4 regions of the Paenarthrobacter sp. PAE-2 genome follow, and region 2 is predicted to be linked to each of the others. Evidence: riboswitches for the same ligand, from Rfam matches in the RefSeq annotation. Region 2 holds a riboswitch; each other region holds the start of a gene.
The links. A riboswitch is a leader RNA that binds a small molecule or an ion and turns the genes downstream of it on or off. The one in region 2 is predicted to bind cyclic di-AMP.
Positions count from the first base shown of each region.

Region 1: linked by a shared signal. The riboswitch ahead of OCL88_RS19280 (hypothetical protein) and the one ahead of OCL88_RS14315 (C40 family peptidase) in region 2 are both predicted to bind cyclic di-AMP.
Region 3: linked by a shared signal. The riboswitch ahead of OCL88_RS12260 (NlpC/P60 family protein) and the one ahead of OCL88_RS14315 (C40 family peptidase) in region 2 are both predicted to bind cyclic di-AMP.
Region 4: linked by a shared signal. The riboswitch ahead of OCL88_RS12610 (M23 family metallopeptidase) and the one ahead of OCL88_RS14315 (C40 family peptidase) in region 2 are both predicted to bind cyclic di-AMP.

Region 1 covers NZ_JAPDNV010000051.1:14,939-18,138, forward strand. The annotation lists gene OCL88_RS19270 (DUF6480 family protein) at 1-23, shown strand, start outside; gene OCL88_RS19275 (ATP-dependent DNA ligase) at 31-1,098, opposite strand; cyclic di-AMP (ydaO/yuaA leader) riboswitch at 1,314-1,461, shown strand; gene OCL88_RS19280 (hypothetical protein) at 1,466-2,764, shown strand; gene OCL88_RS19285 (AEC family transporter) at 3,018-3,200, opposite strand, start outside.
Region 2 covers NZ_JAPDNV010000023.1:31,664-34,863, forward strand. The annotation lists gene OCL88_RS14305 (metal-dependent transcriptional regulator) at 1-511, shown strand, start outside; cyclic di-AMP (ydaO/yuaA leader) riboswitch at 741-984, shown strand; gene OCL88_RS14310 (M23 family metallopeptidase) at 989-1,819, shown strand; cyclic di-AMP (ydaO/yuaA leader) riboswitch at 1,959-2,125, shown strand; gene OCL88_RS14315 (C40 family peptidase) at 2,130-2,873, shown strand; gene OCL88_RS14320 (NlpC/P60 family protein) at 2,968-3,200, shown strand, end outside.
Region 3 covers NZ_JAPDNV010000017.1:32,705-35,904, forward strand. The annotation lists gene OCL88_RS12255 (heavy metal translocating P-type ATPase) at 1-1,127, shown strand, start outside; gene OCL88_RS12260 (NlpC/P60 family protein) at 1,220-1,993, opposite strand; cyclic di-AMP (ydaO/yuaA leader) riboswitch at 1,997-2,194, opposite strand; gene OCL88_RS12265 (heavy-metal-associated domain-containing protein) at 2,437-2,751, shown strand; gene OCL88_RS12270 (hypothetical protein) at 2,984-3,200, shown strand, end outside.
Region 4 covers NZ_JAPDNV010000018.1:34,308-37,507, reverse strand. The annotation lists gene OCL88_RS12615 (SURF1 family protein) at 1-809, shown strand, start outside; cyclic di-AMP (ydaO/yuaA leader) riboswitch at 1,000-1,198, shown strand; gene OCL88_RS12610 (M23 family metallopeptidase) at 1,203-1,997, shown strand; gene OCL88_RS12605 (TrkH family potassium uptake protein) at 2,028-3,200, opposite strand, start outside.

The DNA.
Region 1 (3,200 bases), on a different contig from region 2:
CGGACCAAGGGCACGAGGAATAGAGCTCCCCTACTGCAGCTTGAGGATCTCGCCGAGGTTATAGTCGGCCGGCTCCTCCAGTTGTGAGTACGTGCAGCTTTCGGGAGTCCGGTCCGGCCGCCACCTGCGGAACTGCGTGGTGTGCCGGAACCGGTCTCCTTCCATGTAGTCGTACGCCACTTCGATCACCAGCTCGGGCCGCAGCGGAACAAAAGAAAAGTCCTTGCCGGCACTCCAGCGGCTTTGGGCCCCCGGCATCCTCGAACCAACCGCCGCTCCGGTTTCCTGGCTGGCCCACTCTCCCCAGGGGTGGTCCGCGATCTCCACCTGGTACGGCTCCAACTCGGCCACCATCGCCTTCCGCTTCGCCATGGGGAAGGCGGCCACCACTCCAACGTGGTGGAGTTTGCCGGAATCGTCATAGAGCCCCAGCAGCATCGACCCCACGACGTCCGCCGTCTTGTGCCAACGGAAACCGGCCACCACGCAGTCCGCCGTCCGTTCATGCTTGGTCTTGAACATCACCCGCTTGTTCGGCTGGTAGGTGCCGTCGAGCGGTTTGGACAGCACGCCGTCGAGCCCTGCTCCCTCAAGCTGCACGAACCATTCCTGTGCCCGCTCGAGGTCGGTGACCGCAGGCGTCACGTAGACGGGCGGCTCGGCATCGGCGAGCGCCTTTTCCAGCGCAGCGCGGCGCTCGGAGAACGGCCGGCCGGTGAGGTCTTCGTCCCCGAGGGCCAGGAGGTCGAACCCGACGAAGGAGGACGGCGTCTTCTCTGCAAGCATCCGGACGCGGCTGTCGGCGGGGTGGATGCGCTGCTGCAGTCCTTCGAAGTCGAGCCGGTTGCCGGAAATGAGGATGATCTCTCCATCCACCACGCACTTCTCCGGCAGGTTCTTCTTCAACGCCTCCACCAGCTCGGGGAAGTACCGGGTCATGGGTTTCTCGTTGCGGCTGCCCAGGATGACGTCATCCCCGTCCCTGAAGACGATGGTCCGGAACCCGTCCCATTTGGGTTCGTAGTGCCCAACCTCGGGAATGTTGGGCACGGATTTGGCGAGCATGGGCGAAACGGGTGGCATCACGGGTAGGTCCATAGCTCATGTCTACCGGCCGGTAGACGCCGAAAGCTAGTGTTCAGCAGGGATATGTGGACAGTGTGTGGCGCGTCCGTCCGTCAGCGCGGGCGCTGCCGGCCCTCATGTACCGTTCGTTACATTAATGTGACTTTACTTCCCTGCTGCTGTAACTTCGTAGGGCGACCCGTATCTCCGCTGGGCCGCTTCCGGGCTGACGCCGAGCTCTGCCGCATCCCGGAATCCCGCCAGACCCGCGGCAGAGACGGGGGACCCAGAGTTCCCGGGCCTGTTCCCCGCAGGCCCTTGGGGTGAAGCCGCCACGTGCGGCCGGACGGCCTCGTCCGAACCCGACAGCTAACCTCGCAGGCGTTGAGAGGCAAACACCATGTCCCCAACCATGGATCAGCCGCGCCGTGCCCAAGGGGACGGCCAGCCCACCAAGCCAACCGGACGCCGTCGGGCCCAGCCCAGCGGTCCGGCCACCGAAATAGAAAGCACGACGGCGGCACCCGCCACCGCGACCGACCCCACCCCTGCGCCCATGACACGAGCGCAGCGTCGGGCGATGGAACGCGAGCGCGCGGCCCAGGCAGTCGTGGCTCCGGAAGCTGCACCGAGTGCAGAGCCCGGCTCCGAAACCCCCGCTGAATCCCCCACCGAAGAGCCGCGCACCGAAGCCATCCCGGTAGTTGCCGCTCCTCCGCGCTCGGAGTCCACCACGCCCGGACCGCCCACGGCCGCCATCCCCCTGGTGAAGGCCACACCGGCGGAGCCTGCCGCTGAGGCCGAGCCCGCGACTGCCGCTATTCCGGTGGTTTCGGCGCACGTTGCCGCCGAGGCCGGGACCGCCCAGCCCAAGACGCCGGCCCGGATCGCCGCTGACGCTACAGCCGCCGCCGGATTGGCCAGTCGCAAGACCGCCCGGGGCCAGCACGACGGCGCACGCCCTGCGGCAGGACGAGCCGCTGCAGGACGCAATGCTGCGAAGTCGGCCTTTGGTTCCTTTGCTTCCTCTTCCTTCACCAAGGAACCCCATGCCGTCCTGACCAAGGCAGCGTCCGTGAAGACCATGAGCCAGCGCATGGCGGTGGTCGCCGGAGCACTGGGCCTGGTTCTCACGGTGGGCACGGTAAGCCAAGCCTTGGACCTGCCGGTCTTCGGCCAGGACACCCAGAACCAGGCCAGCGGCGCCAACAATGGCGGTGAGGGCCGGGCAACGGGCTCTGCCACTCCTGGCCCGACGCCGTCTTACTCCACCGCGTCCTCGACGTCGGCCGCTACGACGGACACCGGGCAGTCCGCCGTCGAAGCCGCTCCACCGGCGGCAGCACCGCCGTCGTCCACTCCGACGCCGCAGGTTTCGTTGGCCGACCCCAAGTGGGTTCCGTCCAACGCCCCTTCGGCCGTGGTTCCGGTACCGGGCGTGACGTCGCCCGTTCCGAGCCAGCCGGCACCGCCGTCGGACAACATCACGGCGCCTTCGCCGAGCACGACGCCTCCTACGACGACGCCACCGACGCCAACCACCACCCCAACGCCCACGCCGACGACGACGCAGACTTCCAAGCCGCGGCCCAGCGACTCCCCGAAGCCGGGCTCCGACCCTAAGTCCAGCACACCGACGGAGGCTCCGAGCCTGGACGTGGACGGCCTGCTCGACGCAGCCAAGGGGGTCCTCAAGTGAGCACCCGCATGCCCCGGACCACCACCCACATCGGCTGGCACGGCCGGTACTGCTGCAGCAGCCGGACGGCCACTTTCCGCCATCGGATGGGCCGCTGGAGCCACCAGCGGTTGCGCCGTTTCTGACGGGCGCCGCTAACAAACGAGTGTGAACCTGAGAAGGCAGGGACCCAGCAAAGGTTCCTGCCTTCTGTTCTGCCACCCGACTGTTCTGCCACCCGGTTCTTCCGCCCCCGGGTCGGTCACATGTTTCGCTACCCCAAGAGCCACGCGACCACCAGCAAGGCCCCCACGCAGAGCACTGTGGTCAGGAGGATGACGTCGCGCGCAACAACAGTGCCACGGCCGTACGGGGAAGCGAAAAGGAACACATTCTGTGCCGTGGGAAGCGCACCCATGATGACCAACGCCAGGAGGTGCTGCCCTTCGAGCCCGAA
Region 2 (3,200 bases):
GGAGCTCACGGATGTTGGCCGCAAGCGCGCCACCGAAGTGATGCGCAAGCACCGCTTGGCTGAACGCCTCCTTGCCGACGTCATAGGCCTGGACTGGGCGTACGTCCATGACGAAGCGTGCCGCTGGGAGCACGTGATGAGCGAACGCGTGGAACGCAGGCTGTATGAACTGCTGGAGCATCCCACGCAATCCCCGTACGGGAACCCGATTCCCGGCCTGGAGGCCCTGGGCGGCCTCGCTGTCCAAGCTCCCTTCCGCCCGGACGTCAACCTCCTGCAGGCAATGGATGGTTATGCTGACGACTCCCGCGTTGTGGTGAGCCGGCTCGCCGAGCCCATCCAGGTCGAGCCCGAACTCCTGACCCAGCTGGACGAGGGCGGCATCCGTCCGGGTGCGGCCGTTTCCCTGGAGCGCGTGGGGGACTATATCTCCGTCCGGGTGCCGGGGATTGAAGGGGCCCTCGAGCTGCCGCCGGAAGTAGCTGCCCACGTATTCGTGGCAGTCGGCTAGCAAGCGAAAGGCCAGCCAGGTGCAGGCGTTCACTCCATGTGGGCGCCTTTGCCTTGCCATGGGCGTGGTTGATCTCACGTCACGCCGCCGCGCGGCGGTGTGACCTGCGGTTTCCGCGGATAGGTGATAAGGGGAGCGGGCAAAAAACGACCGCCCTGTAGATAACGAATTTATTACCGCGGGCCTTAATCCCCTATAGTTATCTACTAGCGCCGATATCAAAGCGTTACCTGATCTGGAGCCGAGCTCTGCCAGCAGATCAGGGGTGTTAAACATCTACTGGCAGAGGCGGGGGAACCACAATCGGCTGCCTAGAGAAGCAGCCTTGGGGTGAAGTCCGCAGCAGCAGTGCCTTACTTACGCAATTCCCTCCTGGGATACCTGTGTGCCGTGAGCGCTGCGTGCGGGCCGGGTCTTTGCACTCTCTGATCCGAATCCGACAGCTAACTTCGCAGGCTTTTGAGAGAGGAACAGAGTTTGACTTCGCAGAACGTCAGGGGCCGTCGACGCGCTACCGGCCCCGCTACTGAGCTGCGGCCAGCCCGCGTAGTATCGGAGATCCGGCCCCGCGACACCCAGCGTCAGGTGCGCCGCCGTAAGAGCCCGATGCGCCAGGTGGCCGATTTCGCAGCAGCCAGTGGTGTAGGGCAGAAGGCCGGCGTAGCACTCGCTGCTACCGGTCTTGCGCTCACTGTCGGCCTGCCTGCAACGAGTCCCGTCATGGCCACGTCCGAGTCCGGGCAGACTGAGGCCGCACTGGCTGTGGGCGGCGGGAGCCAGCCAGAGGTCTCCGCGGAAGCGTCCGCCAAGATCGACTTCAGCCGCGCCGCGGTGGCAACCAAGGCGGATCCCGACGGCAAGCTCAAGCAGTTGCTGAGCGCCCAGTCCGTGGGAAGCATCCAGGCCAGCTCCTCCAAGGGCACCATGGCCAGCCCGTTGGACACCCTCAGCACCGCATCACCGTTCGGCTACCGCATCAGCCCGCTGACAGGCGGCAGCGGCGATTTCCATCGCGGCCAGGACTTCGTGGCCCAGTGCGGCACGGCAGTCCACGCTGCTGCGGCGGGCAAGGTCACCTTTGCGGGCTGGCACGAATACGGTGGAGGCAACCGCGTGGTGGTGGACCATGGCAACGGCCTGGAAACCACCTACAACCACTTGTCGTCATTCAACGTCAAGGTCGGCGACACCGTGAATCGCGGAGACACCGTTGCCTTGAGCGGCACCACGGGCGCTTCCACCGGCTGCCACCTCCACTTCGAAGTCCAGGTCAACGGCGAAGTCGTCGACCCCATGGGCTGGCTCTAACCCGAGTTGATGGTCGTCTCTCGCATTCTTGACACGCCCCGTGATCTGAATGTGACATTTGCGTTCAACTGTTGTACCGTACAAAGCGCATCGGCTTTTTAGGGGGCCGATGCACTTGGGTGGATTGCCTAGCTCTGCCACCACTCAAGGTCCGTTCGCATAATTCGTCTGGCAGGGGCGGGGGAACCAATTTTGGTCTTCGAAAGAGGGCCTTGGGGTTAAGTCACAAACGCTTCCAACGGCGTGTGGCCGGATGACTCCCATCCGAATCCGACAGCTCACCTCGCAGGCATTGGGAGAGGCTACCTTCGTGTCATCACGCACTACTTCTGCGCGCCACCGCGCCCAGACGGTTACCCCGTTGAACACTCTTTCCAAAGCTGTTTCAGCGAATGCCGGAACCGTCGGCCGCCAGGCCGCAGTCCTTGCAGCAGCATCGGGCTTGGTCCTCAGCGTCGGCCTTCCTGCCCAGGCAGCGGATACTGACGTTTCCAAGGCTGAGTCCAGCGCACAGCAGCTGGTGACTACCGCCGTCGTCACGGCGGAACCAACCGCCACTGTTTCCTTTGAGAGCCCCGTTGTGGTTACCAAGGAAGCCCCCAAGATCCAGCGCGCTTCCCAGACCACGCAGCGCTCCCAGGCGAACGGCAACCAGAATGCCGGCCAGGGCGAGGGCGCAGTCACCGCCAAGTCCGCCGGCTCCAAGGATTCCGCAGCCAGCGCCGCGGCTTCGGGCCTCGCAGCAATCGCGTACACCGGCATCGGCCACCCGTACGTCTGGGGCGGCACCACCCCCAACGGTTGGGACTGCTCCGGCTTCACCCAGTGGGTTTACGCGCAGGCCGGCATCAGCATCCCCCGCGTCAATGCATGGACCGCCATGAAGCCCACCAGCACTCCCGCTCCCGGCGACCTCGTCATGCAGAACGGCGGTGCCCACGTTGGCATTTACGTCGGCAACGGCATGATGGTCAGCGCCCTGAACCCCAGCCAGGGCACGCTGCTTCACTCGGTAGCTTCTACCGGAACCTCCTCCTTCTTCACCCTGCGCTAAAAACCGTCCAGGTAAGCCAGCGCGCCCCCCGGGTGCTGGCCTGCCCATGACCCGCGTGCTTCCCCGCAGCACGCGGAAACGAAAAGAGATCATCATGACCAGTGCAAACAAGGTTGCGCGGCACCGGGCCGAGGCTCCCAAGACCAGCTCACTTGCCGTGATTGCAAAGGCAGTTTCGGTGAACGCCGGTGGCGTCGGCCGCCAGGCAGCCGTCATCGCCGCGGCTTCGGGCTTGGTCCTGACCAGTGGCGTTGCTGCCAATGCGGCGGATACCAATGTGGATCGCGAGTCCACCTCAACCACCTCCCTGGACATCCAGTCCGTCGT
Region 3 (3,200 bases), on a different contig from region 2:
GGTTCTTTGCCACCGGCAATCTGCAGGAGGCCTTCACCGCCGCAGTGGCCGTGCTCGTCATCGCGTGCCCGTGCGCGTTGGGGCTTGCAACACCGACAGCACTGCTGACCGGAACGGGCCGGGGAGCGCAACTGGGCATCCTCATCAAGGGCCCGCAGGTCCTTGAAGACACACGGACCGTGGACACCATCGTGCTGGACAAAACCGGAACGGTCACCAGCGGCAAGCTGTCCGTGTCCGCTGTCCAAAGCCTGAGCGGGACCGGCAGGAACGAGCTGCTCGCCCTGGCCGGGGCAGTGGAAGCAGCAAGCGAACACCCCGTAGCGCACGCCATCGCCCGGGAAGCAAGGACGATAGCGCCGCTGCCAGCGGTAACCGACTTTGTCAGCGCCCCCGGCGGCGGTGTCCGCGGGACCGTTAACGGACACGAAGTCGTCGTCGGACGCTCGGGCTGGCTGCAGGACAACGGCATTAGCGAACCTGCCAGTGGCGGGCAGATGCTGCGGACGCTGGAAGACTCCGGCGCCACGGTGGTCTGGGTCGGCATCGACGCAGAACCGGCAGGACTAATCAGCCTCGCTGACACCGTCAAACCCGGTTCTGCCGCCGCGATCGCCCGGCTGAAGGACCTCGGACTGCGTCCCGTCCTGCTCACAGGCGATAACGCCTCGGCCGCGGGGGCCGTCGCCAAGCAGGTCGGGATCCCGGCCGAGGATGTGCTGGCCGGGATCTTGCCGGAAGGCAAGGTGGCCGCTGTGCGCCAGCTGCAGGGCGCCGGAGCGACAGTGGCCATGGCCGGCGATGGTGTGAATGACGCTGCAGCCCTGGCCCAGGCCGACCTGGGCATCGCCATGGGCAGCGGCACCGACGTGGCTATCGCGGCTGCAGATTTGACAGTCATGGGCAGCGACCTGGGGCAGGTCGCCCAAGCCATCGAGCTGTCCCGCCGCACGCTGGCCACGATCAAGACCAACCTGTTCTGGGCGTTCTTCTACAACGCCGTCGGCATCCCGGTCGCCGCGCTGGGGCTGCTCAACCCGATGATCGCAGGCGCTGCGATGGCCGCCAGCTCAATTCTGGTGGTTACCAATTCGTTGCGGCTGCGCCGCTTCGGGCGCCCGCAATGAGGGAGTAGCCCCCCTTGCGGCAGGGATGCTGAAGGCCGGCGATGCATTGCCCCCAAGGCAGTGCATCGCCGGCCTTCAGTGATCTATGCCCTCTACTTGCCGGCGCGGACGAATGTGACCGCACCCTTGGACGTCATCCAAGTCAGGGGGTGGACGGCGGTTTCGTTCTTGCCGTTCAAGCCGGAGCTGAGGACCTGGCCGTTGCCGACGTAGATCCCGACGTGGCCGGGCTGCATCACCATGTCACCAGGCTGCGGGTCGGTGACGACCGTTCCGTAATTCATGAACTGCATGGGGCCGAGGTCACCGACGGGGATACCCGCAGCGTTCAGGGCGTTCTCCACCAGTCGGGTGCAGTCCTGGATCATGCCGATCTGCGCGTAGGCGGAGGAAAGCATGATGGCATTGATGCCGCCGGCGGCCGGTGCTGCCACGGGGGCGGCAGCCGCAGGAGTAACCGTTACCTGGGCCTTCGCCGGCGCCGCCGCCGGGGTCACGGCAGGTGCAGCGGGCACCTTGGGTGCCTGGGCTGCGACCGGCTTGGGTGCTTCCACGACCGGAGCCGGGGTGGTTTCCACGACGGGACGCTCGAAAGAAATCCGCACTGTGGCGTCCGCGCTCAGCGGCGCCTCAACCTGGCTGGCGACTTCAAGCGTCGAAGCCGGCTCCGCGTCACGCTGGACCGGCGCCTCCGCCGCCTGGGCGGCAATGCCGCTGGTCAGGACAAGCCCGGAAGCTGCGGCAATAACAGCTGCTTGTCGGCCGGCCGCACCGGCATTTCCGGCTACAGACTTGGACAACACCGCAAGGGGACGGGTCTGGACAGGGACCGCGCGATGGCGGCCGTGTGCTTTGCGCACGGGCATGAAAAGGCCTCTCCCACTGCCTGCGAGGTTAGCTGTCGGATTCGGATGGGAGACACCCGGCCGGGACTGGTAGCCAAGGAACCAGGCACGGCTTCACCCCAAGACCTGCCCGAAGCAAGGCCACTGTTGGGTTCCCCGTCTCTGCCGGACGAAAGTTGCGAACGGATCCCGGGCGGCGGCAGAGTTAGGCAAGTCAGCTCGGGAGTGCCGCATTAGGAGAAACCGGCACGGCTCCGACCCTACGTCATAGCAGCAACATTTGTCACATTCCGGTAACGCCGCACGCCGCGCCGCCCCGAAGCCCCTTGCAACCTATACCCCATGGGGGTATACTTTTCGATGTTGTCAGTGAAGTGGTATGTCCCGGCCGGTGCACTGCACCGCCTCTCACAGCCGTTCAACCCCAGCGCCCATAAGTCCTTCGTCAAGGAATGGAAACTGACATGTGTGGAACTGAAATCCGTACCCAGCTGCCGCTTGCCTCATCGGCTACCGGGTGCAGCTGCTGCTCGACCCAAGCCTCCGCTGTCCCCTCCACAGCCGTAACCGGCGCCGTGGAATTCGCGGTGGAGGGTCTGACCTGCGGGCATTGCGTTCAGACCGTCGAGACGGCCGTCTCCTCCCTGGATGGGGTCGAATCGGCCACTGTCGAGCTGGTCCCCGGCGGCCGCTCGCGCCTGCTGGTAGGAGGCAGGGCAGATGCGGCTGACGTGCGCGAGGCCGTCACGGCCGCCGGCTACACATTCGCCGACAACTAGGCATTTCTCCCGGACCTTCCTCCTTCCGGCCCCGGAAGGAGGAGCCGGTCTCGGGCGCGGCACGCCGGACAGGCCCGCCGCCTTAAACACCACCCCGTACCTCAACCGACGTGGGCGCAGTGAAACCGAATGCCGGGCGCGCACGTTGTACCAACACGGCAGGGACTGCCCTGCAGCGCATGCCCGGTAGGCTGGATGTGTCCTGCCCCTGGACTGAGAGGAGGAAGATGCCGTGACCGCAGCATGCCAGCGCCGCTTCACCGCCTTCCTCCTGAGTGCGGGGTTTCTCGTGGCTGCCTTGGCCATCATCGCCGGGATCTTCGGCATGCACGTCATGAACGGCGCCCATCACATGGGTCCCGGCCACAGCATGACGGCAGCCGGGGACGGCGCGGTCGTGCAGCTGCAGACCATGCCGGTCAGCCACTCTCACGAAACGGGGACCGATG
Region 4 (3,200 bases), on a different contig from region 2:
GATACCTCCTGGCCGCCGCGGCCTTCGCCGCGGCCTGCCTTGCCCTGGGAAACTGGCAAATGGACCGCCGGAACCAGGCGGTCGCGGAGATCCGCCGGGTCCAGGAGAACTACGACAAGCCACCGGTTCCCTTCGCTGAGGCCCGGGCACACTTCAACAATCCCGCACCCGATGCCAAATGGATGACCGTAGCCGTGGAAGGCCGCTACCTGCCCCGGGACCAGCGGATCATCCGCAACCGGCCCAACAATTCCGCGCCCGGCTACGAAGTCGTCGTTCCCTTCCGGCTCGCCACCGGCGAAACCATCGTCATCAACAGAGGGTGGCTGCCGATCGGGAACCAACGCCCCGGTTACCCGGACAGCGTGCCCGCCCCACCGGAAGGGCAGGTGGCTGCCGTGGTGAGGATCAAACCGGCCGAACCTGACCTGGGCCGTGACGCTCCCGCCGGCCAGCTGGCCAGCATCGACCTGGCCGGCTACCAGCAGGAAATCGGTTACCCCCTCATGACCGGTAGCTATGGCCTGATGGCCTCCGAATCCCCGCAGCCGGGAAACGTGCCGCAGCCCCTGGCCGCCCCGGCCGTGAAGGAAGGATCCAATCTTTCCTACGCCCTGCAATGGATCACCTTCGGGGTCCTGGCTTTCGTCGGCTTCGGCTACATGGCCCGGCAACACGCCCGCATCAGGGCCGAGGAACACGACCAAGCCGACGGTCAAGACCAGGGGGAAGTCCGCTCCACGCGGCCCCGGCGAGCCCGCCGGGGAGCCGAAGAGGAAGATGCCCTGCTGGACTCCCTGGGCCTTTGACCGGGACGCCGGACACGAAGGACTCGAGGGCCACCTCGACTGATCATCTGAAGATCCCTTCAGGTATGGTGGATCCCGAGCGAGGACACCCGGCCGGTCGTGACACGCCATGGAGTGCCCTGGTCACGGAATTGTAACGATCGGGCTTTGTCGCTACTATTGATTCAGGTTTTTCTGTAATAAAAGCCTTTGATGCCGCACGCTGAACCCCGCCGGTGGCATTGATCAACGATCTTTTTCCGCGGCGGGGGTGGAGGACCCAGAACCGGCAGCCAGTCTGCCTTGGGGTGAAGCCGTTCGTCGAAGGCCAGAGGGCACTCGATGCACGGCCGGGCTTGTTCCTTGGCCCGAACCCGACAGCTAACTTCGCAGGCGGATCGAAAGGATCCTTGCGTGGCATCTTCATCTCCCCATGGCCGCCGCCGGAAACCCACCACCGCCATCATGGCGTTGCCGGCCTCCCGGACCGCGGCCACCCGAACACCCCGCCACGCCTCAGCCAGCGGCATGACCTGGAGCCGGGGCAAACAGGTGACAGCCGCGACGACCCTGGGCGTGGCCACGGTCCTCACCGTCGCGCTGACCGCCGCCCACGCCAACCCGGCTCCCACCGCCACCACCGAACAGGTGGCAGCTTCCGCGGCAACGGCCGCGCCGGTGCAGGCCTCGGCGGGGGCCTCGATCAGTTTCGAACGCCCGGGCGTCACCACCAAGGCGGCCCCGCCCGCGAAGGCGCCGGTAGCGGCTGCCGGGGCTGTGGCTGCACCCAAGGCAGCCAGTACGTCCCCTGCTGCTTCCTCGGGCCGGCTCGGAGCGCCGTTGGCCAGCATGTCCATTGCGTCGCCGTTTGGCATCCGAACCAGCCCGATCACCGGAACCGGTGAACTTCACACGGGCCAGGATCTCGTCGCGGCCTGCCAAACCGCTGTGTTCGCTGCTGGCGCCGGGACTGTTGTGGAGGCCGGCTGGTCACCCTATGGCGGCGGAAACCGGATCGTGGTCGACCACGGCAACGGACTCAAAAGCACCTACAACCACCTGGCCGCCATCGAAACCGCGGTGGGCGCGACCGTCGGTGCGGGTCAACGGATCGCAGCGGCCGGGACCACCGGAAACTCCACCGGCTGCCACCTGCACTTTGAGGTCCTGCTCAACGGGCAGACCGTCAACCCCCAGGGATGGCTCTAACCCCTGGCTTCGGCGTCTGCCGTCAGGTTCTCAGCCAATGATGGGCCGCTCTTCCGGGTAGTGGAACAGTTGGCTGCGCTGGCGCAGAGCCAAACCCGCAGCAAGGGTGACCGTGCCCAACCGGCCGGCGAACATGAGGGCTGTGAGGACGTAAACGCCCGACGGCGGCAGCTCGGCACTGAGGTTGGTGCTCAGTCCCACGGTGGCAAAGGCGGAAATGGTTTCAAAGAGCACCCTGTCCAGTGAAGCGCCGCTGATGGAAAGCAACAAGAAAGCTGCAACGGAAACCAGGGTGGCTCCGGCAACGATGACCGAGATGGCCACCCGCATGGTGCCTTGGGGGATGGTGCGGCCGTAGACCTTGACGTCGGCGTCACCGCGGGCCTCGGCCACAATGGCGAGGAACATGACGGCAATGGTGGTCACTTTGATGCCACCGGCCGTGGAAGCGGAACCGCCGCCGGCGAACATGAGCGCATCCGTGAGCAGCATGGTGGTGGGCTCCAGCTGGTTCTGGTCCACCAGGTTGAACCCGCCGGACCGTGTCATCACGGAGGCGAACAGCGAATGGACAACCTTCTCGCCGGCCGGCATGGTGCCGATGGTCCGCACGTTGTCCCACTCCATCAAAGCCCAGAGGACCGTTCCGGCCAGCAGCAGGATGAAGGACACCTGGATGGTGAGCTTGGTGTGGAGGTTCCACTTCTTCCAGTTCAGGCCGTTCTGCTGGAGGACCATCACCACGGGAAAGCCGAGGCTGCCCAGGAACACTCCCAGCATGAGCGGGATGAGGATCCAGAGGTCTGTCTCGTAGGGGACAATGCCGTCCGAGTGGGGCGTGAAGCCGGCGTTGTTGAAGGAGGAAATCGAGTAGAACACCCCGTGCCAGACCGACTGCCAGAACGGTTCGCCCAGGAGCATGAACCGGGGAATCAGAGCCAGGGCAAGGGCGGCCTCGATCACCACGGACGTGACAATGACGATCCGCAGGAGGGTACCCACTTCACCGAGCCGGCCCGCGTTGTTCATGGCTTCCTGGGCAATGAGTTTGCCGCGGACGCCAAGCCGCTTGCTGACCATGAGGGCCAGCAGGGAGGCGAGGGTCAAGGTACCCAAACCACCCACGAAGATGCCTATGAGGATGACCAGTTGCCCGAAGAAGGACCAGTGCGTGGCTGTTGAGACGACGGTCAGGCCCGTGAC